4 regions of the Dyadobacter sp. 22481 genome follow, and region 2 is predicted to be linked to each of the others. Evidence: riboswitches for the same ligand, from Rfam matches in the RefSeq annotation. Region 2 holds a riboswitch; each other region holds the start of a gene.
What was found. A riboswitch is a leader RNA that binds a small molecule or an ion and turns the genes downstream of it on or off. The one in region 2 is predicted to bind cobalamin.
Positions count from the first base shown of each region.

Region 1: linked by a shared signal. The riboswitch ahead of ACTJJJ_RS07465 (TonB-dependent siderophore receptor) and the one ahead of ACTJJJ_RS17160 (hypothetical protein) in region 2 are both predicted to bind cobalamin.
Region 3: linked by a shared signal. The riboswitch ahead of metE (5-methyltetrahydropteroyltriglutamate--homocysteine S-methyltransferase) and the one ahead of ACTJJJ_RS17160 (hypothetical protein) in region 2 are both predicted to bind cobalamin.
Region 4: linked by a shared signal. The riboswitch ahead of ACTJJJ_RS10470 (TonB-dependent receptor plug domain-containing protein) and the one ahead of ACTJJJ_RS17160 (hypothetical protein) in region 2 are both predicted to bind cobalamin.

Region 1 covers NZ_JBQENV010000001.1:1,931,753-1,939,263, forward strand. The annotation lists gene ACTJJJ_RS07445 (class I SAM-dependent methyltransferase) at 1-510, opposite strand, end outside; gene ACTJJJ_RS07450 (exosporium glycoprotein BclB-related protein) at 874-1,617, shown strand; gene ACTJJJ_RS07455 (DapH/DapD/GlmU-related protein) at 1,626-2,201, opposite strand; gene ACTJJJ_RS07460 (helix-turn-helix domain-containing protein) at 2,304-3,182, opposite strand; cobalamin riboswitch at 3,408-3,595, shown strand; gene ACTJJJ_RS07465 (TonB-dependent siderophore receptor) at 3,758-6,142, shown strand; gene ACTJJJ_RS07470 (SRPBCC domain-containing protein) at 6,254-6,700, opposite strand; gene ACTJJJ_RS07475 (SRPBCC family protein) at 6,796-7,242, opposite strand; gene ACTJJJ_RS07480 (ArsR/SmtB family transcription factor) at 7,275-7,511, opposite strand, start outside.
Region 2 covers NZ_JBQENV010000002.1:1,699,356-1,706,866, reverse strand. The annotation lists gene cobN (cobaltochelatase subunit CobN) at 1-863, opposite strand, end outside; gene ACTJJJ_RS17165 (cobyrinate a,c-diamide synthase) at 860-2,248, opposite strand; cobalamin riboswitch at 2,405-2,547, opposite strand; cobalamin riboswitch at 2,623-2,807, shown strand; gene ACTJJJ_RS17160 (hypothetical protein) at 2,911-3,570, shown strand; gene ACTJJJ_RS17155 (TonB-dependent receptor plug domain-containing protein) at 3,622-5,763, shown strand; gene ACTJJJ_RS17150 (SusD/RagB family nutrient-binding outer membrane lipoprotein) at 5,801-7,285, opposite strand; gene ACTJJJ_RS17145 (SusC/RagA family TonB-linked outer membrane protein) at 7,298-7,511, opposite strand, start outside.
Region 3 covers NZ_JBQENV010000003.1:1,183,832-1,191,342, forward strand. The annotation lists gene metE (5-methyltetrahydropteroyltriglutamate--homocysteine S-methyltransferase) at 1-1,445, opposite strand, end outside; cobalamin riboswitch at 1,668-1,894, opposite strand; gene ACTJJJ_RS23590 (6-phosphogluconolactonase) at 2,070-2,801, opposite strand; gene fumC (class II fumarate hydratase) at 2,949-4,349, shown strand; gene ACTJJJ_RS23600 (hypothetical protein) at 4,425-4,940, shown strand; gene ACTJJJ_RS23605 (D-2-hydroxyacid dehydrogenase) at 5,042-5,983, shown strand; gene galK (galactokinase) at 6,000-7,187, shown strand; gene ACTJJJ_RS23615 (aldose epimerase family protein) at 7,221-7,511, shown strand, end outside.
Region 4 covers NZ_JBQENV010000002.1:81,925-89,435, reverse strand. The annotation lists gene ACTJJJ_RS10505 (hypothetical protein) at 217-573, shown strand; gene ACTJJJ_RS10500 (aldo/keto reductase) at 604-1,479, shown strand; gene ACTJJJ_RS10495 (hypothetical protein) at 1,523-2,107, opposite strand; gene prfA (peptide chain release factor 1) at 2,240-3,313, shown strand; gene ACTJJJ_RS10485 (thioredoxin family protein) at 3,317-3,922, opposite strand; gene ACTJJJ_RS10480 (glyoxalase superfamily protein) at 3,992-4,327, shown strand; gene ACTJJJ_RS10475 (DMT family transporter) at 4,353-5,273, opposite strand; cobalamin riboswitch at 5,338-5,538, shown strand; gene ACTJJJ_RS10470 (TonB-dependent receptor plug domain-containing protein) at 5,609-7,510, shown strand.

The DNA.
Region 1 (7,511 bases), on a different contig from region 2:
AAACTTATCGATTTGAAAATCCACTCCGTGCTTTTTGACATCGGCCGTGTAAATGTGCTCTGCCGCCATTACATGGATCAAATGCCTTTCCAAAGTCCCGTAGCCCGAGGCAAAATCCAGAAATGGAGCAGCTTGCCGCGCCCAATCGCTTCCCCACCGCTTTTCGGCTATTTTGCTGACCATATCGAGCAAGCTCACTCCTCTCACCACATACGCTCGCACAGCAGCCTCGACGCTGAAACCGTTGTTGATAAAATGCAGCAGCATCATATCGTTTTTCGAAATCTCCGTGTTCAGGCCCACAGGCAGCCCAAGTACTTTCTTGACCCTGTCGATTTCCTGCAGGGTGCTTTCATTTACCCGCCACTGGTCAGGGTAAATGTCGTGGATCCTTTGTTCCAGTGAATGCAGTTTCTGATTGGTCTCGTTGTGTAGTCCCATTTGGGAGATGATGTATTTGACCGGCGGACCAAATACAAGCATGACCATTCTCTTCAATATTACTTTCATGGCTCGCAACTGTTTAAGGTGGAAGAAGGTGGAGCGTACTATCAATTGTCGAAAAACAGGATTCTTGCTTTAACATACAGGACAACAAATAGATAGCGAGCGTTGCGCTTTTAAAAAAAAGGTGCGCAATGCCGGTTCCGACACCGCAATTACGGCCAGTTTGAAAGTGAAGAAGTAATAAGTCACACAAGCGCCACGGTCCTTGCAAAGAAGCATCGCCTATGTGCACACCCTACTTTAAATCGATATGAACGTAGAAATATTTTTATAATAAATAAGATTAATTTTACAGCATTTATTTACATTTAGCTGACTATCAATCAACTTATCAAATCTTCCTTATAACAGACAATCCCTATCCCTATGAAAAAGAGCTACCAACTATTACTGACCGGCCTGTTCGCCGTGCTTACATTTGCTGCAAATGCCCAAGTGGGTGTTGGAACCATCTCGCCAGCCCCCACCGCACAGCTTGATGTTCAATCGACTTCCAAAGGGCTGTTGATCCCGCGGATGCTCGACTCAGAAAGGACAGGAATCGCTAGTCCCGCGACCGGATTGCTCGTTTACCAAACCAACGGATCGTCGGGATTTTATTACTTTGACGGTGTGGTGTGGAGACCACTGCATAGCGGAGATGCTGTCGGCTTCACTGCTACGAAAAATGCATTAGCGATTAACGCATCCGGATCAATCAACAACTTCAACCAGGAATATGCCGCCGGCCCCGGGCTAAATGTGGTCACAGGAGCTTATACAGTTCCCGAAACCGGCATTTACCGCGTATCCGCCATTGTTAATTATTCAACTACCGCGGCCGTTTCGGTGAGCCTTGGAGCGGGCGTTGATCCGAAGATTAACCTCAGGGCCAACGGGGTTACCAACAAGTTGACAGGCAATTTCCCCCTGCTTAATGTAAACGTAGCGCTGGTACTATCGCTGAGAGCAATCCTAGGCTCTGGTACCGTCGTGCTTTCGGGAGATGTCCCGTTGACGGCCGGTGATGTGCTGGACCTGTATTATGAAGCCGACGGCCTCTCCATCACTCTTAATCTCGGCTCCGGCGGCACGGACAATGGCATCGTCTGGTCAATGCGAAAATTGTGATTTTAACATTACACCAATCGTTCTTTCACGACTTTCGCAGGGACGCCGGCCACCACGGTGTTAGGCGGCACGTCACGGCTTACCACCGCTCCGGCCGCCACTACTGCGTTTTCGCCGACGGTTACGCCGGGCAGAATGGTCGCCCCCGCCCCTATCCACGCATTTCGCCTGATATGCACAGGCCTGGGGATTAACGCCTTACGATCAGATGGATCGAGCGGGTGGTTCTCCGACGTGATGTTGACACGCGGGCCGATCATCACATCGTCCTCAATGATGATGCCACCAATGTCGAGAAACGAGCAGGCATGATTGATGAACACATTTTTACCCAACGTCGTAAACCTGCCGAAGTTGGTGTAAAACGGAGGAAATACCGTAGTCGATTCGTCGACCGGGGTGCCGATGATTTCGCTGAGGCACTCACGCAACTGATCTGTGTCTGTGACATTGGCATTCATTTGCGTGCATAAGCGGATGGTTCGCGCGACGGCCCGTCCAAAGTCGTCATAGCCCGGATCGTCTTTCCGGATCACTTCTCCGGCCCGCATCCGGTCAAAAATATCTTGACTGTTGCTTTCCATTTTGTATTGTTTATAGTAGACTTTCTACGCCGACAACCTACTACAAAGATACCCGTCAGACAGCCCGTCAGGTAACAACAATCAAACTGATCATTAAGAATTTCAAACCGCTTCGATTCGGAGCGCGCGCGGGTTTGTGCCCGTCATTCGCTTGAAGAAATTGTTGAAATAGGTAGGATATTCAAAGCCCAGCGCGTAGGCAATCTCGGAAATGTTCCAGTCGGTGTGCTGTAAAAGCGCTTTGGCTTCCGTCACGATCCGCTCGGTAATATGAGCGGTGGTGGGCTTGCCGGTAACCTGTTTTACCGCCCGGTTGAGGTAGTTGACGTGCAAATTGAGGTTGGCAGCATAGTCCTGCGCCGTCTTCAGTTGAAGTGGCCGGTCCGCGCTTTCGATCGGAAACTGCCTTTCCAGCAGTTCAAGAAACACCGACGCAATACGGCCGGAGGCATTTTTTCGCTGGTTGTAATTTTCGGACGGTTGCAGTTTCAACGCCTCATGGATGATCAGGTTGATGTAGTTCCGCATCAGGTCGTCCTTATATGAGTAGTCGGTTTTTTGTTCCTCTATCATGCGTTGGAAAAGCGAATTAAGGAAATCCCGTTGCTGTACCGAGATAGTCAGGATGGGCGTGCCTCCAATCTTGAAAAAGGGTGATTGTTGAAGGCTGTCATTGCGTTCGGAGGCTATCAGAAACTCCTCGGAAAACAGGCAGGTGTAACCCACATAACTGGTTGAAAGCGTCTCCCAGGAATAAGGAATATGCGGGTTCCCGAAAAATAGCACGGTTCCGTCGGTTTCGAAGCTCCTGTCGGAATAATGAATTTTACTTTTGCCGGTCGTCAGGCAGATCTTGTAAAAGTCCTTCCGGCTGTACACGCGGGTCGCCTGGCCGTCCTCCTCGATCTGAAAGACATTAAACCCCTTTAATTTCAGTTTACTATTGAATTCGGAAACCCGGCGCCGCTTTGTATTTTCCATAACACAAAATTAAGAATTACACGAATTTAATCACTGCAATACAAAAATAGAAATGCACTCAGGAAGCTGTACCTGAGCCGAGGCCTACCATGAAAACGGACGACCCTGAGACAGGTTTGTTTTACAGTCAACTGGGGGAAGTTTGCCGCCACGCGGGCTTTCACCGGGAAAGTAACATTGTTCAATACGTTCCGTATATTTGCGGTCCAAAGAAGTTCTTTACTTTATTTTTCCAACAGGAAAGGTTTTGCTTTTCAGTGAATTAATAGGGAATCGTGTGTAAATCACGAGCTGTCGCGCAACTGTAAGTAACTACCCAAAATTTATATCGAACAGATCCACTGTCCGCCTCGGATGGGAAGGATGATATAAATGTTACAAGCCAGGAGACCTGCCTTTTCCAGTGGACGACGCTTTCGCGCAATAAAGCAGGTCGGTCTGGATCATTACTCCCATGGTTTTGTAAACACGCAAAACCGGCGCCTGTTTGGCGCCTCCTCCTCATGCTTGTTTGTGAAAGCGGCTTCAAAATGCTGCAAAGAGCTTTTAACTCATCTAACCATTTAGTTAAAAGTATGCAAAAAACTACCCCCTGCTGTTCGCGGACTAACGGCGGAGCTAAGAAAACAACATTTTCATTCCTGCTGGCCTGCGCATTGTTGCTAGCTTCCCTCCTGGCTCCCGCCGCGGCTCCCGGACGTGTCAGAGGCTCCATCCAAAGCGAAAAAAGCGATGCCGTCGCCGGGATTAGCGTCCGTCTGGAAGGCACTCCCTATGCAGCCGTAACCAACGCCGACGGCCGTTTTGACATTAAAAACGTGCAGGCAGGAAGCTACACGCTTCTCATCAGCGGCGTAGGCCATGAGGCGAAGAAAGAAAACATCGTGGTCAAGGAAGGGCAAGCATTGGAATTGAATTATAAACTCAATACCAGTACCAACGAGCTCTCCGAAGTAGTCATTAGTACTGCCAGGCGCCAGGCGTATTCAGGCATCAACAAAATCGATGTTCCCCTTCGCGATATGCCGATCACGACTTCCACAGTATCGGCGAAAACCATCGGGCAGCGCGGCATCGACGATTTGGGCGAGGCCATGAAAAATACGACCGGCGTGCGGGCCAACAACACCTACGGCGGTTTCCAGCATTTCACGATCCGGGGTTTTTCTAATTTCGTGCTTTTAGTGGATGGCGTGCGCGACGAACGTCACAACATTTCTACCAGCGCGCCAAACACCAATTTGGCCAACGTGGAGTCGATCGAAGTATTGAAAGGGCCAGCTTCGGTATTGTTCGGCCATTCGGCTTTGGGCGGGATTATTAATATTGTGAGAAAAAGACCGACTGCGGGTTTCAAAGCGGACTTTTCGGCCAGCTATGGTACATTCAATACCCGGCGCATCCGCGCGGGTGCGGGCGGAGCGATCAGCGACGAATTGCGCTACCGTGTAGATTTCGGGATGTCGGACACCGATGGATACCGCCGTTCAGGCTCGAATACCAACAATGGCTACCTCGCATTGGAATACACTCCGACAGATAAAGATCAGCTCTACCTGACCATTGGCGCCAATAAGGACATGTACGACACCGACGCGGGCATTCCGATGCTGGAAGGCAGCAAATTGGCGCCGGGCATGAATGTGAACACCCGCTACAACGATCCCCAGGATTTTCTGAAACACACCCGCTATGATTTTCAGTTGAAATACACGCGGCAACTGACAAGTAAGCTCCGTCTCTCGAACCAGCTCTCGTATTATGACGACAATATCAACTATTTCTCCACGGAAGAGCTGAGCTTTAACTCGGGTAGGGATTCCTTGCAGCGGTCGTATCCGTTTTACTTTAACCACCTTACCAAACCGTGGCAAAACCAGTTGGAACTGACCTTGGATTTCAATACCGGCTCCATTGAGCATAAGCTGTTGGCAGGTTATTCAATCAGCGTCCTGGACCGGAAAACTTACAATGGAGACGTATTTGGTCCGGCGCTTGACGCGACTATCTCCATTGACAATCCCGTCCTGAACCAGGGCTACCTAACGCACAACGATCTGAACTACCGCGCGACGATGGAGAATGTGCACGGTATTTATGTGCAGGATTTCATTCGTTTTTCTGATAAACTGAAAGGACTTGCCGGCCTGCGCTACGACATGTTCAATGGCACCTATTACACCGACAAGGTAGACGACAACCGCAACGTAACCGAGCACGGCGCGGAATCCACTATTTCCAAATCGGCAGTGACTTACCGGTTAGGTCTGGTTTATCTGCCCATTGACCCGCTGTCGGTGTACGGTTCATTTTCGACCTATTTCAAACCTTCACGCCGGATAGCTCCAAACGGTGAGACATTCGACCCGGAAACCGGTTATCAGGGCGAGGTCGGCAGCAGGTTCGAGATTTCGGGCAAATGGGCTGCGAATCTGTCATTATACTACATGCGCAAAAACAACCAGCTCGAAGCTCTTCCCGGGGGCATTTATAAGCGCGTTGGCTCGGCTGAATCCAAAGGTTTTGAACTGGAAGTGAATGGCAACCTGCTGCCGGGACTGGATGTGACGGCTGGCTACACGTTCTCAAATGCAAAAATCCTTCCTTTTTCATCCGGCGAAACCAACGCGGTAGCGGGCAAAGCGGTCGCATTCGCGCCAAAGAACCTGGTGAATGCATGGATAAACTACGAAGTACAAAACGGTGCGGTGAAAGGGCTTAGCATGAGTGCAGGTGCCAATTACATGGACGAAACCTTCACCAACAGCCCCAATAGTTACGTGCTACCAGCCTACACCGTTTTTGATGCGGCGTTGGGTTACCGCATAGGGCGCGTGGGTGTGCGGCTGAACGTGAATAACGTCTTCAACGAGAAATACTTCGCCAATGCGATTTTCGCTAACCAGTTCTCGCCAGGGGCGACCAGAAACTTCCTCGTTACGGTGCGGTATAACCTTTAAGTGGCTCGTATATAACGTGATGCTTCAATTTGCTCAGTACGAAAGTTAAGCACAATCCCATTTCGCCGGATCGGATAATGCCTATGCTCATGATGTGCTGATTTTTAAGCACTATTCAACAAGCGGGTTGGGTTGACCAACCCCTTTCGTAATCAGCTCTCTCAGGCTTTCAGTAATGTAGAATGTCCACGCGTCGAAACAGATGTTGTAGCACTCATGTTCTGGTCCCAGACCGTGATGGGTAAAGTTGAGATCGGTCTTTCCACCACTTTCGGATATCTCGAATTCAACCCGGGTTCCGATCCATTCTGATTGATCCTGAGTAAAGCTAAAGTAGTTGTCGAGTACAAGCCAAACCACCTTTCTGTCGGGGACGTGTTCGACAATTTTCATGGTGCATTTGTGGAGCTCTTTTCGCTGGTAGGTAAATTCCTGATCAATCTGGTCCGTCACGCCCTCGATCCGCTCGGACCACCAGCCACGGACATTGTTTACTGCGTTGAAAACATTTTGGGCAGACTGAGCTACCGAAAGTGAGGCATTCAAATCTCTGGACATGGCATAAGGATAAGTAAGCTGGTCGGCCTGATTCTCTGTGACCTGGCCAGCTTCGGTTAGTAAAAGTTGAATATCTTGTCGAGAAATGAGGGAGACTAAGCCAAAACGAGCTGCTGTCCCCTACCGGTTGTTATTAAGCTATGTAAGCTCTGTTTGATCAACCGGCTCCATGTAGTTGAGCAGGAATCGAAGCATTCTACCGCCGGGGTCAGGCCCAAATGAGAGAACCGGATCTCGGTTTTGTTGTCCTGAGGGGTCACCTCGAAGCTGATGCTCGTACCTGTCCACTCATTCCTGTCTTCTACGTAGAATAGCTCGCTTTCGGTTACCATCCAAACGACCTTCCGTTCGGGGACCAGCTCCACTACTCTTTGGCGGGAATAGTGCAGGTCCTTATAGCGGTAGGAAAACTCGTCGTTGAGTTGCAATGCGCTGCCGGTCACTTCTCCTGACCACCAATCCTGGGGGTTACTAACGGCCTCAATCACTTCTTTGGGACTCTGGTCGACCAGCAGAGTAACCGTAAAATCGGATGTTTTCATTTTGTTTGTTTTTAATAGTTGATCATTAGCATTTACTTTTCCGGCTCATCGAATAAAGATTTGTTATTTAACAGATCTTCCAATTTTTGCAGTTTGCTTAACCAGAATTTGTCGAAGTAGGATATCCAGGCTTTCATTTCATCAAATCCGTCCTTTTTAAGGGAGCAGTACCGTTCGCGGCCTACATCCGTGATCGAAATAAATCCCGCTGTTTCCAGTATTTTGACATGCTTGGACACTGCCGGCCGGCTCATATCGAAATTGTCGGC
Region 2 (7,511 bases):
CCGAACCCGGTCATCAGTAAATGATCGGAAAGGTAGCTCAGCAGCGAAATCAGGTTGCTGTAACCACCGGCCTGTAAATAGGCCAGCGTTTCGTGCAAAATGGCAGGTGAAACCGTCGATACCGCCGCAAATTCAGGGTTCAACTCCCCGGTGCCGCTGATCACTACCAAATGCTGACCCCGTTGCCCCGCCAGTTTTACAAGCTCATTAAATCCCGGAATGCCACTTAGCCTGCCGTGAATACGGACCATGATAATCTTTGCCTCTGCAATTTCCCTTTGCAAAAGCTGCTGCATTTGCTCTTCGCTTTTGATCGCCATCAGGCTGATGCCCGTTGTTTTGGGAAAATCCTCCGGCAGGAGTTGCATCGCTCGGTCGAGCGTGAGCAAGTCCGTGTCCGCATGCGTGAGGAACACGATACCGTCGGTCGGAATAGCCGTTTGACCGAGCTCCGTCGATTTCTCAGACCCTTTCCAGGTATAAAATTGAAATACATATTCGGCCAGGTCCGAAGGCGGGACAAGGTACCTGTCGGCCTTGACCATACTTTCGATATAGTCAAAAATCGCGATGATCTGCCAGTCGTAATTGATGGAATGGAACCACACCGAATGGCCGTCGAAGAGCAGGGTAACCACATTCGCCAGCGTACAGGGCCCCAGGCAGCCGCCTTTGGTCATATGCACGACATTCCGTAGCTTCCGCCGCAGCCACTCACTCTTATATAACTCTACTGGAATGGGTGCATAACCGCGGTCGATGCGTCCGCAGCAGCAGGCGTTGTAGCAATACGAAAGGTGCCCCCGCCGCTGCACGAGGTTAATGGCTTTTCCGTCGGATCGGGTGATGCGCTGGCGTTTCATGGTAGGCTATCGGCTTTCGGCACTTGGCTTTCGGCGTTTTTTGTGGTTTTGTTGATGAGGTGTTGAATGAATTCGGGTTTGTCGGCCCAGTAGAAATGAGTATAGCCAGCAAACGTATTTTGCACTCTAAAAAACTGTGTATCAACCGGCACACCTCTTGCATTGGTCATTTGTGCCAGCGGTACTTGCGCAAATTGTTCCTTCAATGCGGAATAATGGAATTCATGGCCTTTGATTTCCAGCCCGTCCCAACGCATTACCCGGTAGCCAAGCGTCATTTTCGAACGTTGCAGCGTCGTTTCGCAATCGAGTACTCCGGCCATCGGGAAGGAATTGCCTTTGCCGTCGGTGATCGCCTTACCGAGGTACATCAGCCCGCCGCATTCCGCGTACGCCAGTCCTCCGTTCCCGCAATAATTACGAATGCTTTCCAGCATCGGCAGGTTGCCGGACAACTCCTTCGCAAACAGTTCGGGATAGCCGCCGGGCAGGTAAAGCAGGTCGGTTTCCGGCAAAGTGGCGTCTTTTAAAGGGCTAAACCACTGCACCTCGCCGAATGCACGCAGGCATTCAATATTCTGGTGGTACAAAAAGGAAAATGCCTCATCGTAGGCAACCGTTATGCGCAGGTTTGGAGGTTTTCTATCTGCTTTAACTAAATGATTTTGCTGACTCAAAATCTCCGCATTTTCGTCGGGATAGCTCACAGAAGTAATTTCCAGCAACCGGTCAAGATTCACCGTTTGCGGGATAATCTCGGCCAGCCTCTGGATAATCTCTTCATAATCTGTTTCAACCGAAATGTGCAATCCCAAATGCCGGGAAGGGATGTGCAGCGCTTCATTTTTAGGCAAATAGCCCAAAGCCTCCACGCCGGCGTCGACACAGGCATCTTGCAAAAACCGGTAGTGCGATTCGGTGTTCACAAAATTAAATATCGCCCCCACCACGCGGATTCCGGGATAGAAATTTTTCAAACCATAAATCAGCGGGGCCGCCGAATACGCCATTGACTGGGCATTGATCACCAGTAGGACCGGCATATCCAGCAATGCCGCTATCTCTGCGCTGCTACCTTTCATTTTATCGGCCCCATCAAACAAACCCATCACACCCTCGGCCACGCTCACATCCGCACGCGAGGCGTAATGCGCGTACACGGCCCGCATGTGTGCCTCCGAAGCCATAAAAGTATCCAGGTTCAGGCCCGGTCTTCCTGCCGCAGTGGTGTGGTGGATCGTATCAATGTAATCCGGCCCGCATTTGAAAGGCTGCACTCCTAACCCCCTCTCCCGGAGCGCGCGCAGCAATGCCAGGGTCACGGTAGTCTTGCCCGAATTACTCGACGGCGCTGCGATCAGGAAACTGGATTTTGGAAGAGACATCTTTAAGCCATCGATAATTTGAAAGTCATGAAAACTTCAAATGCATTCGACAGCAGAAAACAGAAAGGCATTCCCAGGCAGCGACGCCACCGGGCAATCGAAACGGGCGAAAACCCGACGAATATCCAAACCAGACCCTGCTTCATACCGCGAAAGCATTGTCAACAAGGAAAGGTCAGGTGCTCTGGCTTGGGTTAATTTTGAATGATTGACCCTTCACAGTTGCGCGACAGCTCGTGATTCTCACACGATTCCCCTGGAATGCGTTGATACGCAATCCCTTTTCCTGTTGGAGAAGTAAGTTAAAGAACTTTTTGTGATGTAAAGTTAGCGGTATTCGGCTATTAATCTGGTTTATCTCCCACAAAAACACATAGCTTTGCATATTCATTGGTTTGCGCCTCCGGGCGCGATTAAAAGGGAATCCGGTTTAAATCCGGAGCAGTACCCGCTGCTGTAAGTTCACTAACGATGTTCTTGGAAGATGTCACTGGGGTTACCCCGGGAAGGCGCAAGAACTTGAACGAGCCAGAAGACCTGCCATTGAATCATCCGGTTTTGCTTTCGGGAAGAAAGGCAAGAGGAAACGGCAGGCTGCATTGCGGTTGAGCCACTCCCTGCATTCTCCCATAAGTTAATTTCTAATTTATGCGGAAATCCAAATGATTCATTATCTGCTTATTGACTCCCTGCTCCTCGGCGTGCAGCACTCCTTCGAGCCCGACCATATGGCTGCCGTTTCGGTGTTAGCCACGGAGGAAAAGAAAAATTATGATCCACGGGGCGCGGCCCACCGGGGCCCGGCCGACCGTTGGAAGCTCATCTGGCGGTCGTCGCATTGGGCGCTAGGGCACTCGCTTACTTTGATTTTATTCGCGGTACTGGTGCTCCTACTTAAATCAACGATGTCACTTCACATCGCGGACAGGGTCGAGCTGCTTGTCGGCCCGTTGATGATCTGGCTGGGAATACTGGCGATCCGGCGGAATTTTAGCAAAAAAAAACCTGAGGTCGCCCCTGCTGACCGCAAAGTTAGTCGCTCGTTCTGGGTCGGAATGGTGCATGGCCTCGCAGGTACGGGCGGTGCATGCGCCGTGGCGCTTACGCTAGCCGCCAGCGATGCTATGACGGCGGTTTGGATCATCGTTCTACAAAGTCTGGGCATTATCCTTTCGATGTCGGCCTACGGCTATTTTTTCGCCTTCTCTATCGGGCGCTTTGCCGAAAAACGCGAGCGCTTTCTGACAATCGTCAACTATCTCGTTGGGACATTCTCAATCCTGATCGGCGCGACTACACTCTATGAATCATTTCAATTTTAACCAATGCATACCCACTTTTACCAAACCGCCCGCACTTTCATCAGCGGATCAATGCTCTCAATATTAGCCATTTCGGGTGCATCAGCACAAGAAAGCAGTGCAGATACTTCGGCCCGGCAGCTCCTCGACCCGATAGTCGTGACAGCTACCCGTTTTGAAACCAAAAAAGAAAAGATCGCTCAAAAGCTGGACATTATTTCCAAAGAGGATATTCAAATGACGCCGTCCAGCGACCTGACAGACATTGTCAGGAAAACAGCGTCCGTGGATGTGATTCAGTATCCCAATTTATCTTCCGGCATCGGGATTCGCGGGTTTCGTCCACAATTCTCGGGGTTAAACCAAAGGACGTTACTGCTTATCGATGGCCGCCCTGCCGGTGCCACCAACCTGTCGCAAATCAATTTAAATGGTATTGAAAGAATTGAAGTTTTAAAAGGACCGGCATCCTCTTTGTATGGCTCACAGGCGATGGGCGGTGTGATCAATGTCATCACGCAACGCTCCAAGGGTACGCCAGGGGGCAATGCTTTTCTGGAATATGGTAGCTTTAAAACATTGCAGGCGGGGCTTAACACAGGTGGAAATATCACATCAAAACTAGACTACGATCTATCTTTCAGCTACTTAGAAAGATCCAAAGATTACAAAATTGGAGAAGACAATTGGCTCCGTAATGCATTCGGCTACAAACACGCGAAGAAAAATTATACCGACCGTCCTGCCGTCCAAACCGACGAAACGACCGGCGATGGTACCCGGCGGCCTTTTACAAAATTGCATTATTTCACCGGTGCATTGAGGCTGGGCTATCAGATCAGCGAGCGTTGGCGTGTGGATATACGCGGGGAGCAATTCCAGGCAAGAGATGTGGAATCGCCGGGTGAACTGTCGTCAGGGAGTACGGAGGCGAGTACCAAAGATGTAGATAGGCAGGCACTTGATATTTCCCTAACGGGGCAGATCGGGCAGCACAGCCCGAGTGTGAAAGTGTATGCTTCGGAAGAAAACACGAGGAATTATACCCAAAATGTATCCGGTAAGGCCGTAATACCTTTCCGCTCCGCGCAGGGACATAATGCGTGGAAAGGAATCCAGGTAAAAGACGTCTGGAAGCTCGGCCGGCATTCGGTGATATTGGGCTACGATTACCTCAATGCCTCCACCAACAGCCGCCGCTGGACCAACGACACCACTGAGCGTGCCCCGACACAACCCGAATACGCATTGATTTCCAGCGCATTTTTCGGACAAGCATTGCTGAATTTCGGTCAGCTCACGCTGCAACCGGGTATCCGCCTGGACCACATTACCTTCGACGTCCGCCAAACGCCATTGTTGCCCACCTACAAGGCTGGCAGGAAAACGACGCCATTCACCAGCCCCAGCCTCGGCATTACTTATGCATTGCTGCCATCGCTCCGCGTAAAAGCCAACATCGGCCGCGCATTCGTCACTACCGACGCTTATAGTGTTGCCGGATACAACGAAATCCGCGACTCGAAAGGCCGCATTGCCGTCACAGCCGGCAACCCAGACCTAAAAAACGAAAGCAGCGTGAGCTGGGATTTGGGTCTGGATTTCAACAAACCGCAGTCAGGGTTCGCTGCCAATGCAACTTTTTATAGTACGAAAGTTGAAAACCGCATCGCGAAGATCATCAAAGTCGTGAACGAACCTTTGGACAATGGGGATGTGATTACCTCACGGGCCACGTTTGTCAATGCCGCCGACGCCGAAATTACCGGTCTGGAAACCGAGCTGTCGTATGATTTTGGAGCAAAAACCGATTACCGATATTCATTGAAAGCATTTTGGAACGGCAATTCCATAATTAAGGCCAGAGAACTTATCGTTGGCACCGATGCGTCCGAAATGCGCCGCGATATTCAGAATGTCGCCCGCAATACATTCAATTTTGGCTTGGCTTATGATAATTTAAAATGGCTACAACTGCGGCTATCCGGCAGGTCAGTCGGAACGAGAAAGGATATTGATTACACCGACCCCATCAATCCTGAAATCGAATATCCGAAATACATGGTGCTGGATTTCGTCGCACAATTCAAAATCTCAGGAGGCCACACAATCGCTTTGAAAATAAACAACATAACCGACGAAAATTACTACGAAAAACGCGGTTATAACCTACCTGGAAGGGCATTGTCGGTGCGGTATTTGAAGAGTTTTTAGGATGGACGGCCAGGTGTTAAAACCTGGCCGTTCTGCATTAGTATTTATCCCACCAATTCTTCACCGCCTTACTATTTCTACCTCCCAGCTTCTCCACTGCCGTTCGGTAATGCGTGCCGTTGAGAGAGGCTTCTACGAGCGGGTAGCTCATGCGTTTTGAAATGTCGGTGACGTCCGGATCCAGCGAGCCATCGGCAGGAAGGGCGAAAATAGCCTTGCCGGTGATCGGGTCCTTAAAATCGAGGCGGAGGCGTTCGAGCCAGCCCTGAATGCCCTGGGTGTACATCGCGATCCATTTCTGGGAACCGATGCTATCTTTCCATTTGGCGGCATTGTAAGGCACTTTTTTGAGGTATGCGTTGATGTTCTCTTCCCGCACACCCGCGAAGCGCATAGATGCGGCGATGCCTTCCTGATAATATTGCGCGGCGGTTCCGGTAAGCCCCACTTTCAGCTCGCGGGCCTGGATTTCGGCGAGCATGAATTTCACTTCGGCCAGGTCGAGCCAGATCGTCGGTGCGGTGGCTCCTACGGCATAGTCGGCAGGCAGGCTCACGAGTGTAGGGTCGCCGTTGGAGCTGGCATTGCTGTTTTCCCGGCCATACACTTCCCCCACATAATTGTTGGTATTAAGCAACGGCTGAGCGAAAACAGGCAGCCGCGGGTCAGCATATTGTTTGAGGTAATCGATAAACGGCTTCGACATCGAGAAATCTACACGCACCTTGAACGACTGGTTCATCGGGTTGTTGTTCGGAGGCGAAGGCAGCCAGCGGAACAACGCGCTATGCTCCTGGGTGCTGATAATGCCGCCATTGGCCGGATCGAGGGCTTTCCTGATGGCCTCGGTAGCTTCGGCAGGTTTCACGTCGATCATCCGCAAAGCAATGCGAAGGCGCAGCGAGTTGGCGAAGCGCTTCCAGGCATTCACATTACCTCCATACAAAACATCACCCGTGGCGTAGCTCGGTGCGGCTGCGTCCAGGCTCTTAACCTGCTCGTCGAGCGTGGCCAGCAGCCCGGCATAGACTTCCTCGCCCGTATTGTATACAGGCGTGACGTCATCCGCATTCAATGCTTCCGCATACGGGATCGGGCCACCGTAAATGTCTGTCAGGAAATGATAGGTATACGCCTTCATGATTTCCGAAATCGCAAGCCGGTTTTGATGGCCAGGCCATTGCGAGTCCTTTTCTATCTTCTGCGCTTCGTGGAGCTCATTCAGCACATCGGTGTAAAATGTGTTCCACATGATTTGGTTGGTATTCTCGCGGATCTGGTAGCGGCTCTCGTCGGAATAGTAGGTCGACGACCAGTACTGGGCATAATACATCCCAAAACGGCCGTTGTTCCATTCGTCGGTAATATTGGTGGAGAAATTGTATTGCGCATTGGTAAGCAGCTGCGCCGATGTGGCCTGGTCGGCACGGTTAGGGTCAGTATTTATTTCCTCAAAACCGTTGGTGCAAGCCAAACTCGACGCAAGCAGCATTGCTGTGGTTATTTTCCTGATATTTTTCATCGCTGTTTTCATTTAAAATCCGAAAGAGACATTCACACCCATCGAGCGGACGGACGGCAATGCGCCGCCTTCCAGCCCCTGCCAGTTAGAGATGGAGTTAGTAACTGCGGTGGGGTCGACATGTTTGGAGTTTGATTTGATCAACCACAGGTTCCGGCCTGTGAGCGAAACGCGTACTTTGCTGAAAGGCGTTTTGGAAACCCATCCAGCCGGAAAACTGTAACCC
Region 3 (7,511 bases), on a different contig from region 2:
TCGACGATCTCTTCACGAATGCGGGTCTCGTATTCGTCCAACGTCAATGCGCCTTTTTTGAACTGCGCACGAAGCTGCCTTACCTCGTCGGTTTGTGGGAACGAGCCGATGGTAGTCGATGGGAATAATGGCAATTTCAGTTTTTCCAATTGAATGGCTTGCCGGATTGCAAATGCATTCTGCCGGTCAAAATCCGATTCCCTCACTTCGCTAACCCTTGCTTTAACGGCCGGCTTGTGGATCAATGCGGAAGTGCGGCGGCTTTCAATGGCTTTTTGATTGGCCAGAAATGCACTATCGTTCGAACAGTCAAGCGTTGTGAGCCTTGCCAATGTCGTTACCTCATGCAGTTTCTGCTTGGCAAATGCCAGCCAGTTTTTGATCTCCGGCGTCAGTACCGCTTCATTCTTTTCAAGCTCCAAGTCGTACGGGCTATGCAGCAGCGACGACGACGGAGCCACCAAAACCCGATCTTCTCCCAGCACATTTACCGCCGTCTTAATCCATTTCAGCGACTTGCGGTAGTCGTTTTTCCAGATATTCCGGCCGTCGACAACACCGAGTGAGAGCTTTTTAGTGGATGATACAAATGAATCATCAACCAGAATTTGCGGTAATGTTTCTGCTCCACGTGTCAAATCCAAATGCAATGCATCCACCGGTAATGCGGTCGCAATTCCCAGGTTATCTTCGAGGGGCCCGAAATACGTCGTTACCAAAATACGCAGCTTCGGAAGCGCCTCCCTGATCTGGCTATAAGCGCTCAGAAAAGCCAGTTTTTCCTTTTCATTTAAATCAAATACCAATCCGGGCTCGTCGAGCTGCACCCATTCGGCACCCCTAGCCGAGAGTTCTTTTAATATTGATATATAAATCGGTAAAAGACTATCCAGCAGATCGATGCGATCGAACCCGGCTTCTTTTTCTTTACCCAAAAGCAAATAGGTGACCGGCCCAAGTAATACGGGTTTTGTAACAATACCCTTTTGCAACGCATCTTCAAATTCCAGCAGAACCTTGTCGGAGTACCGCTTGAATTTCTGGTCTTTCACAAACTCGGGAACGAGGTAATGGTAGTTGGTGTCGAACCATTTGGTCATTTCCATGGCATTGATATCCAGCCCGTTCTTCTGGTAACCGCGCGCCATTGCGAAATAGAGATCGAGCTCCTTGTTGGATTTACCGTCGAGCAACTGGTGGTAACGCCCGGGAATGGCCCCTACCATCAGCGACGTGTCGAGGACGTGGTCGTAAAGCGAAAAATCATTGGAAGGAATGAGGCTAATGCCTGCATTCTGCTGCGTTTCCCAGTTCTGGTGACGGATTTTGCGGGCAACTTTCTGCAGTGCATCGCGGTCGATTGTACCCGCCCAGAATTGCTCGTTGGCTTTTTTAAGCTCACGGAGGCTCCCCACGCGCGGGTAGCCAAGATTGTGTGACAACATGTTTTTTTGTGTTTAAAGAGTTAATAAAAACCCTGTGAAAACACCCTCCCATCCCTGCAAACGCCTGTTGCGGACGTTGGCCGGTACTTCATCTATCGCGGCAACGGCGAGGCTACCCTGCGAAACGAACAGATACAGTTCCCCCGAACCAGCCGGGAAGCCTGTGGTACTGCAATAAAATGTGGTAAATCAATACTTGACTACCCCCCACCCGTGAGGGAGAAGCCATTGAGGATAATGGCAAGTCTCCTGGCTTGTATCATTTTTACCGCCCTTCTCGCCGCGCCTGGGCGCTGCAATGGGACGCGAGGGTAAAAACGAGTCCTGAAATCGTCAGGACAGATACTTACAGTAGCACGACTGCCCGTGAATTGCACACGGTTCCTTTTTGTTTTGCTGGATTTTGGCTGAGGGATCCAAAAGCAAAAACCATTACCCCGATTGACGGGCGTTCACAAAGAACTGCGTCAAATTTAGGCGGGAAGGGCATTCGGCTGGAAATGGCGTCGCAATTTCAGTGAAGCGGATAGAAATTAGTCCTTCGGCAGGATAAAATATCTGTTTTGAGGTTGAAATGCTGCTCTGAAAAGTGATTTCATTAACGCGCATTTTACAAACAACCCATTACGAAATCAACTCCGCAGCGTCCGCATCCAGTATAAACTCTGCATTCATATGGTTTTGCAAAACTGTCGCCGGGAAGTCCTTCGAAACCGGGAACGCGAGTGCGCGCTGGATAACCGGCGCTTTTGATCCGCCCGAAGCAAGCAAAATCGCCGAACGCGCTTCCAGAATGTGCCTGATACCGACGGTAATGCCACGGGTAAGCGTGGTCGCCTGTTTGAAATACTTCTGCCCTACTTCAACCGTAACGGTATCGAGCTCCGAAATGTGGGCGTAGGTGTTCCAGGAAGTGCCGGGCTCGTTGAGGGCAAGGTGACCATTCATTCCAACACCTAATATAATGAGGTCGAGGCCACCGAGGCCTTCTACAATCTTATTGACGCGGTCGCATTCGGCCTGCGGGTCGAATGCTTTGCCGTCGAAAAAGACAATCTGATCTGCATGGAGGCCGATAGGTTTCAGAAAATCACGGTCGAGGAGATCGCGGCAGCTGCCGTCGTCGCCGGAGCCGAGGCCTATCCATTCGTCGAGGCCAATGAAAATGCATTTAGAAAAATCAACACGACCGTTCTGGTTGGCGGTTACCAATGCGTCGAACATGCCTTTCGGGCTGCTGCCCGACGGGAAGCAGATGACCGATTCGGGTTTGTGGTTCATCAGATCGATCACCCGCTCAGCCGCAGCGGCACTCATCAGCGCATAGTCGGGATAGATATTGATTTTGGGTGTCATAAAAGCGGTGTTTAGGATACAGGCTGGTCAATCTAAACATTCTTTTTTCAGAGCTGAACATTTATCCATAAAAAACTCCAGAAACTGCAAACCCGATCCTAACTTTACCGCACATTGTTCATTTTACATTATCATTCTACTTCAAAAATGGAATACCGTATAGAAAAAGACACGATGGGCGAAGTGCAGGTGCCTGCGCATGTATACTGGGGCGCCCAGACGCAACGCTCGATCCAGAACTTTCCTATCGCACAGGATATCAATAAAATGCCGAAGGAAATCATCAAAGCCTTCGCATACCTGAAAAAAGCAGCCGCTATCACCAACTTCGAAGCCGGCATTCTCCCCCAGGAAAAAAGCGACCTCATCGGCAAAGTTTGCGATGAAGTCCTGACCGGCCAGCTCGACAACCAGTTTCCATTGGTAGTGTGGCAAACCGGCTCGGGAACACAGTCGAACATGAACTGCAACGAGGTGATCGCCTACCGCGGGCACGTGCTGCAAGGCGGCGACCTGGCTGATAAAACCAAGTTTTTGCACCCGAACGACGATGTGAACAAGTCACAGTCGTCGAACGACACCTACCCTACTGCGATGCACATTGCGGCCTACAAAATTCTGGTGGACGTGACCATTCCGGGCATTACCAAGCTGCGTGATACGCTGAAAGCGAAATCAGAAGCATTTAAAAATGTAGTCAAAATCGGCCGTACGCACTTCATGGACGCTACACCACTGACGCTAGGCCAGGAGTTTTCAGGTTATGCTTCGCAACTCGATCACGGTTTGAGAGCTATTCATAATACATTGGCGCACCTTTCGGAACTGGCATTGGGCGGTACCGCGGTAGGAACAGGCATTAACACGCCTCCGGGATATTCCGAAAATGTAGCGCGTCACATCGCCGCATTGACCGGCCTGCCATTTATCACTGCGGAAAACAAATTCGAAGCGCTCGGGGCACATGACGCAATTGTGGAAGCGCACGGGGCATTGAAAACCGTTGCGGTGAGTCTGATGAAGATCGGTAACGATATCCGCATGCTATCGTCGGGCCCGCGTTCGGGTATCGGCGAGATCCATATTCCTGATAATGAACCGGGAAGCTCTATCATGCCGGGTAAAGTGAACCCTACCCAATGCGAAGCCATGACCATGGTAGCTGCTCAGGTGATGGGTAACGATGTGGCGATCGGCATCGGTGGTTCCAACGGCCACTTCGAACTGAACGTTTTCAAACCGCTGATGGCTTACAACTTCCTGCATTCTGCCCGTTTGATAGGCGATGTGTGCGTTTCGTTCAACGATAATTGCGCGGTGGGTATCGAGCCTTTGCATGAGAATATCAAGAAGCACGTGAACAACTCACTGATGCTGGTTACTGCATTGAATACTAAAATCGGTTATTATAAAGCTGCCGAAATCGCGCAGACCGCTCACAAAAATGGCTCTACGCTGAAAGAAACCGCCGTTTCGCTGGGTTACCTGACGCCAGAAGAATTCGATGCATGGGTAAAACCGGAAGACATGGTGGGTGAAATCAAATAATTGACCGAACCCGAAGTAATGTCTGCGAATGCCCTGCCGAAACGTGGGGCATTTGCATTTAGACCTTTCAAAATCATGAATATCAAAGAAGAATTGTTGACCGACCCCTACCAGTCGAAGCGGAAAGCGACCGAAGTGGCGATGTACGCCTGCACTTCGGAGGATGCATTCAGGCATCTGATGCATTGCTTCGAATCGGACGAGTACCACCTCGCGCAACGCGCCGCGTACAGCGTGAGCATTGCAACACGGGAGCGTCCGGAGCTGATCCGTCCGTACATCGGCGTGCTGGTGAGCCAGTTGAAACGATCGGATATTCATGACGCGGTGATCCGGAACAGTGCGCGTATTTTACAAGACATCAGCATCCCCGATGAATTTCATGGCGAGCTGATGGACGCCGCATTCGGGATCATTTCGAACCGCCAGATAGCCATTGCTATACGTACGTTTTGTCTGACCATTCTTTTTAACCTATCCAAAATTTACCCGGAAATCCGAACAGAGTTGCGCGTATTCCTCGAAGAATCGGTAGAATATGAACAGGCCGCGTTCCAGTCGAGAGCCAGGAAAATCCTGAAAAAGATCTGAAAGTGCTTCCATTATGGAGGACAAAGGCCTATTTCACCGTCTGATTAGCAGATATTACAGGTAAATCATTTTACCTTGCTTCTTTAAAACAAAAACAATAGATGATCATATACTGCCACGCCATACTCGACGGCTCGCTGAATGCTAAACTAAGCGAAGCACTTACCCCGCAGCATCAGATCCATTTCCGCACCGAAGCGGCCAGCAATGAGGAACTTAAATCCTGGTTTGCCAACGCCGACTACATCCTGGGCAACCCGCCGGTGGCGTGGTTTGAAAGTATTCCCGCCAATCTGAAATTCTGGCAACTCGATTCCGCCGGATTCGATCAATACTCGTCGGTGGCTATTCCCGATCATATCAAAACGGCCAATATGGGCGACTGGTTTGCACGCCCATGCGCTGAATCGATCGTGGGCGGCGTGCTCGCATTGTACCGCGGCATCGACCGGCTGACGCTTTTAAAACAGAAAAACGAGTGGATCGGAACACCGCTGCGTGCCGAGTTGAAGATTTTGTACAAACAGAATGTGATCATACTCGGTGCCGGAACGATTGGCCAGTCGGTGAATGCGATTTTGAAAGGATTAGGCTGTACCACGCATTTAATGGCGCGCACCTCGCAGGAAGCCGATCTCCGCAGCAAGGAAGATCTTTTCAACGAGCTGCCACATGCCGATCTGGTGGTCAACACGTTACCAGGAACTGCCCAGCATTTCGTGAATGCGGAATTTATTTCTGCCATGAAAGACCAGAGCGTTTATGCTAGCGTGGGTCGCGGAAGTACTACTGACGAAAATGCGCTGATCGACGCATTGAAATCCGGGAAGCTCGACGGCGCCGTGCTCGACGTTACCGAGATGGAGCCACTGCCGGGAGACAGTCCGCTTTGGCAAATGGACCATGTGATTTTAACCCAACATACGGGAGGCGGGCATAAAAATGAGCATATGGGCAAAGTAGATTTATTTCTGAACAACATTTTTGCCATACAAAACGGCGCCGCAATCGCCAATGAAGTGAGCCTTGTAAAAGGATATTAAACCGACCGAAACTGACATGTTACTGACAGAAACCGATATCGCAGAAGGTATCCAGGATAAGTATTTTTTGAAATTTGGAACTGCCACGCGCGAAGTCGTGCGCGTGTTCCGCTCACCGGGCCGCATTAACCTCATCGGCGAGCATACGGACTATAACAATGGCTTCGTACTGCCCGCAAGTGTCGATAAAGCCGTGTATTTCGTCATCGCACCGCGCGAAGACGACCAGGTGATCCTCTATGCAGCCGACCTCGACCAGACCTATTCATTTTCATTGGACGATCTTTCCAAGCCTGAGAAATCGTGGCCGCACTACCAAATAGGCATTGTGGAACAAATACAAAAGAAGGGTTTGAAAATCGGTGGTTTTCAGGCGGCATTCGGCGGCAATGTGCCGGTAGGCGCCGGGCTTTCGTCTTCGGCGGCATTGGAATGCTGCCTGTTGTTTGCATTGAATGAAATTTACGGCCTGAACCTCGACCGTTTCAGCATTGTAAGAATGTCGCAAAAAGCGGAGAATGAATACGTAGGCGTGCAATGCGGCATTATGGACCAGTTTGCTTCGGCATTCGGCAAAGAAGAATCGGTTATCCGCCTCGACTGCCGCTCGCTCGAATACGAGTACTTCCCGTTCCCGATGAACGACTACCTGATCGTGCTTTGCGATACATTAGTTAAACATTCACTGGCCAGCTCGGAATACAACACCCGTCGGCAGGAATGCGAAAAGGCAACCGCCATTTTGCAGCAATATGACGCTAAGGTGCTAAGCCTCCGTGATGCCTCCCCGGCATTGGTGAAGCAGCACAAAGACGAAATGGGTGATGTGGTGTACCGTCGCGCCAAGTTCATAACCGAGGAAATCCAGCGCGTGCAGGACGCCTGCGACCTGCTTGTGCAAGGTAGCCTCCCCGATTTTGGCAAGAAAATGTATGCAACCCATTTCGGGCTGCAAAATGAATATGAAGTAAGCTGTCCGGAACTCGATTTCCTCGTGGCGCAGACATTGGACGACGATTCCGTACTGGGCGCCCGGATGATGGGCGGCGGTTTTGGAGGTTGTACCATTAATCTGGTGAAAAAAGAAGGTGTTGACGCTTTTGAAGCCAAGATGAAGGAAGCCTATCTTGAAAAATACAAAATTGACCTGCCTTGCTACCGCGTGAAAATCACGGACGGCACCGAGGAAGTTGCACTTGCCTAACCTGACCATTTACCAAACTCTTAACCTTTGACCATGAGAAGAATCTCTGTTTTACTCACCGCACTGGTTGGCCTGGCCATTTTCAGTTGCTCAAAAACCAAGAACGAAGAAAAAATGATCAGTACCATTTCCAAAGAGGCTTTCGGCCAACTCCCCGACGGCCAGCAGGCTGACCTTTACACACTGACCAACGCCAACGGCATGACCGTCAACATTACTAACTATGGCGGGATCGTCACCAAACTCACCGCGCCGGACAAGAACGGCCAATGGGCGGATGTGGTGCTCGGTTTCGATTCACTGGCACCCTATTTGAGCGGTCAC
Region 4 (7,511 bases), 1.6 Mb from region 2:
GGGCTAGATAATGCGAACCGGCAATGCAAAGGTGCAGGGACCGGAAGAATCGAGTCGGTTTTTAACCGCTTATAGTCATATGAAAACATTTGTAGCCGTTTGCAAACGGAAAAATGCGGGCTATTGAACCTCGGTAATGAATTTTGCTATATTGCAGCTCGGGAAAATCTATGCACACTGCCTGGGCGTCAAGTGCTCCGGCCAAACGGAAAACACATGAACAATTGCCAGGAATGCGGCAAACCGCTAATGGGGAGGATCGACAAAAAGTTTTGTTGCGACATGTGCCGCAACAGCTTTAACAACCGCCTCAATTCCGATTCCCATAACCTGATGAGGAATATAAATAACCAGCTCCGGAAGAACCGCCGGATTCTGGAAGAGCTTTGCCCAGACGATAAATCCAAGACAACCAAGCACATTTTATTAGCCAAAGGCTTTGATTTTAACCTGATTACCAACATCCGTCCGACACTCAAAGGAAGCATTTACCACTTCGTTTACGACTACGGCTACCTGGAACTGGACAATGATTTTTATCTGATCGTAAAGGATAAACGATTGGAGAAATAGATATTTTTGCAGGAATTCAAACTACCACCGATGAAAAAAGTAAGCCTCAGCGATTCCGGCCCGAAGGTCTCGGAAGCAATTTATGGTTTCTGGAGATGGACCGACGAAGGTGCCGTTACCACCACGCAAATTGAAAAAACGGTCAATCTCTGCCTCGATCTGGGCATTAATACATTCGACCATGCTGATGTTTACGGCGACCACACCATTGAAGAACATTTCGGCAAGATCATCGCTAACAAGTCATTCAAGCGGGAAGACATTGTGTTGTTCAGCAAATGCGGCATCAGGACGTCACCGGATAAATACCTGACTTACTACGATAATTCGCGTGAGCACATTATCAATAGTATCAACGGTTCGCTCAAAAGACTGAAGACCGATTATCTGGACATTTTTCTGCTGCATCAAAGCGACCTTCTGGCCGACCCCGAAGAAACAGCCATGGCATTGGCCGAGATCGTAACCTCGGGCAAAGCGAAACATATCGGCGTTGCTAATTTTACGGTATTCCAGCATCAACTGCTCGCGTCCTACCTTCGTATTCCGATCGTTACGAACCATATCGAGCTGAATTTGATGAATACAACGGCGATCGAGGACGGCCGCATCGACTTCATCAAACAGAGCTTCAGTAAACCATTAGCCTGGGCACCGCTAGCCGGAGGAAAAATCCTGAATGGTACCGACGAAAAAGCCGTGCGCCTGAGGGCCAAACTCGATGAAGTCGGTAAGAAATACGATGCTAATATTGAGCAGACCGCCGTCGCCTGGCTCATGAAACTGGGCACATTACCCATTATCGGTTCGCTCTCGGAGGCGCGCATCCGCAACGGTGCAAGTGCTTCGGATATTAAGCTGAGCCGCGAAGATTGGTATGATATCTATCAGGTTGTCGGGAAGTAAAAAAGAAGGGATATTGTTCTAATGAACAGTATCCCTTTGAATATCAATCCTTCAATTGCTTGGCGTCCAGCTTTCTGATAATTTCCTTTTTGTTGAAAAGCAATCGCCAGACAGCGAAAGTCGTATCCTGGGTTGCCATGCATTTCTTGCAAATAACGCTTTCCGATGAAAGAGGAGCATTGTACACGAGCAGCGTGTCATTCAATTGCTGCAAATTGTCGCCCGCCGGGGTTTTGCTTTTCGCACTGTAAGCGTATGCGTCGAGGATCTCCCGCTCCTTGGCGAGCAAGCCGGGACGTTTCATGTCATTTGTACCGAACAATTCGACTTTAACCCCATATTCCTTTTCCAATGCGGCAATCACCGGAATACCGCCCAGGTCCCGGCAATGTGCCAGTCCGGCGTCGGGATTCTTTTCGAGCTCGCCTTTTAAAGCCTTTTCGGCGATCTCGGCTATTTTCTTTCCCCATTCATCGGCCGATGATATAAGTTGGACGTTGGTAACCCGCTTGATCTGCGATGCTTTGATTTCCCTGCTCAGCTCTTTCGTGTTCTCAATACGCCCGCTTTTGAAGTCGCAACCGACCAAAGCACTTGCCAGCATCACGATACATATTATTCTTTTCATTGTTCCAGATGTTAGTTTAAACCAGCAAACGGTTTTATCCACAATACGCAGCCAGTCCCTTGAAACTATTCATTTAGCTAAAATGCGTATCTTTGTGCCCCGAATGCGAGGTGCCAAAGATATTCAATAAAGATGATCGATAAATTAGAAGCTATAAAAGAACGGTTTGAAGAGGTTTCTCAACAAATCATACAACCCGAAGTAGTGTCCGACTCTTCACGTTATTCCAAGATCAGCAAGGAGTACAAAGACCTTGGCAAGATCGTGGACCAGTATGCGCTTTACCAGAAGTTGCAGAAAGACATCGCCGGCACCAAGGAACTTATAGCAACTGAGAAAGACGAAGATCTGCGGGAAATGGCGAAGGAAGAGCTCGATGAGCTGGTCCCTAAGCTCGCAGACCTGGAACAGGCGATTAAAGAGCTGCTTATTCCAAAAGATCCTAACGACAGCCGTAATATTATCCTCGAAGTCCGCGGCGGTACCGGTGGCGACGAGGCCGCTATTTTTGCCGGCGACCTTTTTAGAATGTATCAGCGTTTTTTCGAAAAAATGGGCTGGCGTTCATCGATTATGGACTACACGGAGGGTACCAACGGCGGTTATAAAGAAATTATCTGCAAAGTGGAGGGCGAGGATGTGTATGGCAAAATGAAGTTTGAATCGGGTGTGCACCGCGTACAGCGCGTACCTGCCACGGAATCTCAGGGACGTATTCACACATCTGCTGCTTCGGTGGCTGTTCTGCCGGAAGCGGAGGAAGTGGACGTCCAGATCAATATGAACGACGTTCGTGTCGATACTTTCCAATCGTCAGGTGCGGGTGGACAATCGGTTAACACGACTTATTCCGCGGTGCGTTTGACCCACATTCCGTCCGGGCTCGTCGTAAGCTGCCAGGACGAGCGTTCACAACTCAAAAACAAAGATCGCGCGTTAAGCGTACTACGCTCTCGCCTGTACGAGATCGAATTGAAGAAACACAACGATGCGATTAGTTCACAGCGGAAATCGATGGTAGGTAGCGGCGACCGTTCCGACAAAATACGGACCTACAACTACCCCCAAAGCCGCATTACCGATCACCGGATTGGATACACCGTATACAATCTTCCGGCTGTTATGGAAGGCGATATTGCCGAATTGATCGAGAAACTGCGCATTGCTGAGAATGCAGAAAGAATGCAGGAAGGGGAAGCGGTTTAGCGTCTATTTCGCAGGATACAAAGTCCCGTAAGTCTTCGCTTTATAACTTTCGAAATCCTGCTTTTTGTGATGATCGTCTCCGAAAAAGGTGATAATCTGATGAAACTCCTTTGCTTTCAGGTAACCTGGTAGCGGCTGGATCATGTTAAACTTATCGTCCAGGAAGACGGTCGTGGGATAACTTGGCTGGTTGTTGGTTAATGCCAATGCGATCTCGTTAATGCCTCGGCCACCCTGGGCAAGGTATTTGAATTCCTTATCCCCGAGCTTGATCGTCCCTTTTTGCTCTGCATCGAGCTTAACGGCATAGTATTTCTTATTGATATACTCCGTTACGGCTTTGTCCTTGAACGTTTCGCGGTCCATCACTTTGCACCAGCCGCACCAGTCGGTGTAGACGTCGATCAGGATTTTACGGGGCTCTTTCTGGATTTTGGCGAACGCTTCTTCGATGGTCAGCCACTGGATGCCTTCGGCTGGTCTCGCTATGGCTGGCTTATTGGCAGCGGGCTTCTCTACAACGCGCCCCTTACCGGTATCGGCTTTAAAACCGGCGAGCAATACCAGCATTGCCGGAAATATTATCAGTGATGACAGGAGTCGTTTCATGGTAATTTTTTAGATTTCTTTTCTTAAACAAATCTCAGACACAATTCATTGCCTAATAACGCAATCGATATGGAAGCCAGTAAAGTCATCCCAATTTTACGCATTTTTGACGAAACCAAAGCACGTGAGTTTTACATCGGCTGGCTTGGCTTCCAAATCGACTGGGAACATCGGTATTCCGATGATGCTCCGCTCTACATGCAAATTTCCCGGGACGGCGTCACACTTCACCTCTCCGAGCATCACGGCGACAGTACACCCGGCGCCAAGATTTTCATCGAATGTACCGGCGTGCGGGACTTTCATCAAGAGCTGAACGAAAAACACTACAAATACAACCGTCCCGGCCTGGAACAGGAGCCTTGGAATGCAATACATCAGTCACCGTTGTCGATCCATTTATGAACCGGCTGGCATTCAACGAGCGGCTTTAAGCATTTTTTGCTTTGCCCAAAGACACCAGAATGCCACCAGCAATGATCAGTAGCATGCCTGTCAGCATGGAAAGGGAAGGAATAGCTTCGCCCATCAAAAAGCCGATCAGTACCGAGAAAAGGATATTGGAATACCCCACAGCAGCGACGCGCCCGGCTTTATCGAAGGTAAACGACTGCGTGAGCATTTTTTGTCCTAAAAGTGCCGTAAGCCCCAGGGTCAGAAAACCCAGCCATTGCCAGGCAGTCTCCGGCCATTTAAATGTACCTATTAGAAAATCCAAATGCTCCATTGGATAATAGGTGCCAACCAGCATCGACAAAATAGGCATTACAATACCGCTGAGCATGAAAGAGAGAATGATCGCACGTGTGTCGTACACCACGCCTAACTGCCGGATTGAAAGGTAGGAAACGGCCGTAAGCAAAGCATTGCCCAGACCCAACGCATTGTCTCGCAGCGACGATGAAAGGTCGGGCCGGAAGACGAACAAAATACCGGTAAAACCAACAAATATGGCCATCCATTCCTTTCCATTCAGCGTTTCGCCTATGAGTAGCCAGGAAAAGAGCGCGAGAAAAATCGGGTAAGTGTACTGATATGTGGATGCACGGCCAAGCCCGAGCGTTTGAATTGCATAAAAGAGCATGTAGAGAGAAAGTGTCCCCACTACTCCCCTGAAAATCAGCAATCCCAGCTTTCCTCCCTCCTGCCTCAGCGGACGCTTCCAAATGCTGCTGATAATAAAGACCACGCCGACGATATTCCTAAAAAAAACCAGTTGAACTATGTGGAATTCCCTCCCGAGCCATTTCGAGATCGCAGATGTGAGCGAGAAGAAAAAAGCGGCCCCCAGCATGAGGTAAATGCCTTTCAGGGAAGACGCGGTCGAAAATTTTTCAGTAGAAGAAGCCAAAAGCAATCAGAATTTGCGCAAAGATAGCGGTTATCACACACAACGGAAAGTCGGCGAAAATACCTAACTTTACACCCGCTTGGTGCCATAAGCTGCTTCTAGTCAGCAATTAGGCTTAATAGGGAATTCCGCGAGAACCGGAAGCTGTCCCCGCAACTGTAAGTCTGCCAATTTGCCTCCGATTCTTCATGCCACTGTTTTTACGACGGGAAGGCACCGGATGCGAAAGACGAGCCAGGAGACCTGCCAAAGCATTTGATCGGCCCGTTTTCGGAGGAAAAACAGTAGATCGCCGCCATTCATTGCGATTTAGCGTGTTTACCGACCGGAGATTTGTGAGTTACTGGATATTGTGGGCAAGTTTTGCACTGGCACTACCTTGTTATGCGCAAAAAGACTCCATCGACCTCGACCCGGTGGTAGTCAGGGGTTTTGTTCCTCAAAAATTCATGAGCGGCCTCAAAATACAGACCATAGACTCAACTTCCCTCGCCCAGCTACGGTTTCAGAATATCAGCGATGTGCTTTCCGCATTTACACCTATTGCGTTCAGGAATTACGGCCCAGGGCAACTTAGTACCGCCTCATTCAGAGGCACTTCTGCCAACCACACGGCTGTTTTATGGAACGGGCTCAATATTAACGCCCCCACCCTCGGACAGACCGATTTTTCCACGATTCCCGTTGCCGGCTTCGACCAGCTTTCGGTTCAATATGGCTCAGCGGCCAGCATTGTAGGTTCCGACGCCGTAGGTGGAAGCATTCTGCTAGGGAGCAACGTCAATAATGATGCGTTCAAGACTTCGGCAGGATCGCAGCACGACAGTTTCAATAACCATCAGTTTCAGGCAAATGCACGCTATTCTGGAAGTTTGAACGATCAATGGTCGGTTTCCGGAAAAACAGCCTTCTACAACGGACTGATGAACAACGATTATCCAAGGCGTTACCGAAGAAGCTACCTGCTTTTGCCCACGGAAACCTGGCAGAAAGGAATGGTGCAAGACCTGTTCTTTCGTGCAAAAAATGACCGGGAGTTATCAGCACATATCTGGCTCACCGACAATAACCTGACTTTGACACCCGACGACGAGCAAGGCCGTGAAATGACCCGGACAACCGCCTACCGCACGATGGTTCGCTATCAGGTGCGGACGCTTGCGGTGCGCACAGCATGGGTACGCGACGTCATCGATTATGCCAAAGGCGACCTCGCCCACCCCGACCATTCGGTAACTAACAAGTTCGCGTCAAGAGTCGAAAAAGACTTTACACTAAGTCTGGGAGACAACATAAATGCTGTTTCCATCAAAACCGGCGGGGAATGGACGCATTATCGTTCGCGTGTACCCGGCTATGCGCAATCGCCCGTGAGCGAGAACCGCACAGACTTTTTTCTACTGACGCGCTGGCAGCCGGGTTCGAGGATTACCGCGTCCGTGAATCTCAGGCAAGGGTTTGTGACAGGCTATAATCCGCCATTCACGCCTTCGGTAGGGCTGGAATATGGTTTAATTCAAAAAATACATTATAATCTCAAAATCAAAGGCTCGGCTGGCCGCAGCTACCGCGTGCCTACGCTGAATGAACGCTATTGGAAAGATCTGGGAAATCCTGGCATCCGCCCGGAAACAGGCTGGAATAAGGAGATAGGCCTCGAACAAATCTTCAAGGAAGTATTCGGCGGCTCATTGCGCACTTCCGCAAGTTTTTACCATAACCGCATCAAAGACTGGACCTACTGGAACCCGTCGATGGGCTTCCGCGTCGAGAACCTGCAACAAGTGCTGGCCCGCGGCATTGAGCTACACCTGAGTTACCAGCAGCAGACCGGCACGATACGGCCAGGGCTGGACGCAGGCTACGCATTCAATAAAAGCAGCCAGGAAAAAGCCTACGATAATTACTCACAGGACATTGTCGGGAAACAACTTGCTTTTGTACCTGAGCATACGGCAAATATCAATGTGTTTTTCAAGTACAGGTCGACTCGGTATACGAGCCAGTTCCAGGCGGTTAGCAAGCGCTATTCTACTTCCGATAATATTCAGTTCCTGGATGGTTACGGGCTTGTAAACCTGATGAGCGAAACCACCTTTTCCTTCAACAAATTCAAGTTGCTCTTGCAGGCGCAGATCCGTAATGTCACCAACACGTTTTATTTGAATGTCAGAAATAATGCGATGCCGGGAAGAAGTTTTGCATTAAGTTTAACCTTTAGTTATGATTCTCAATAAA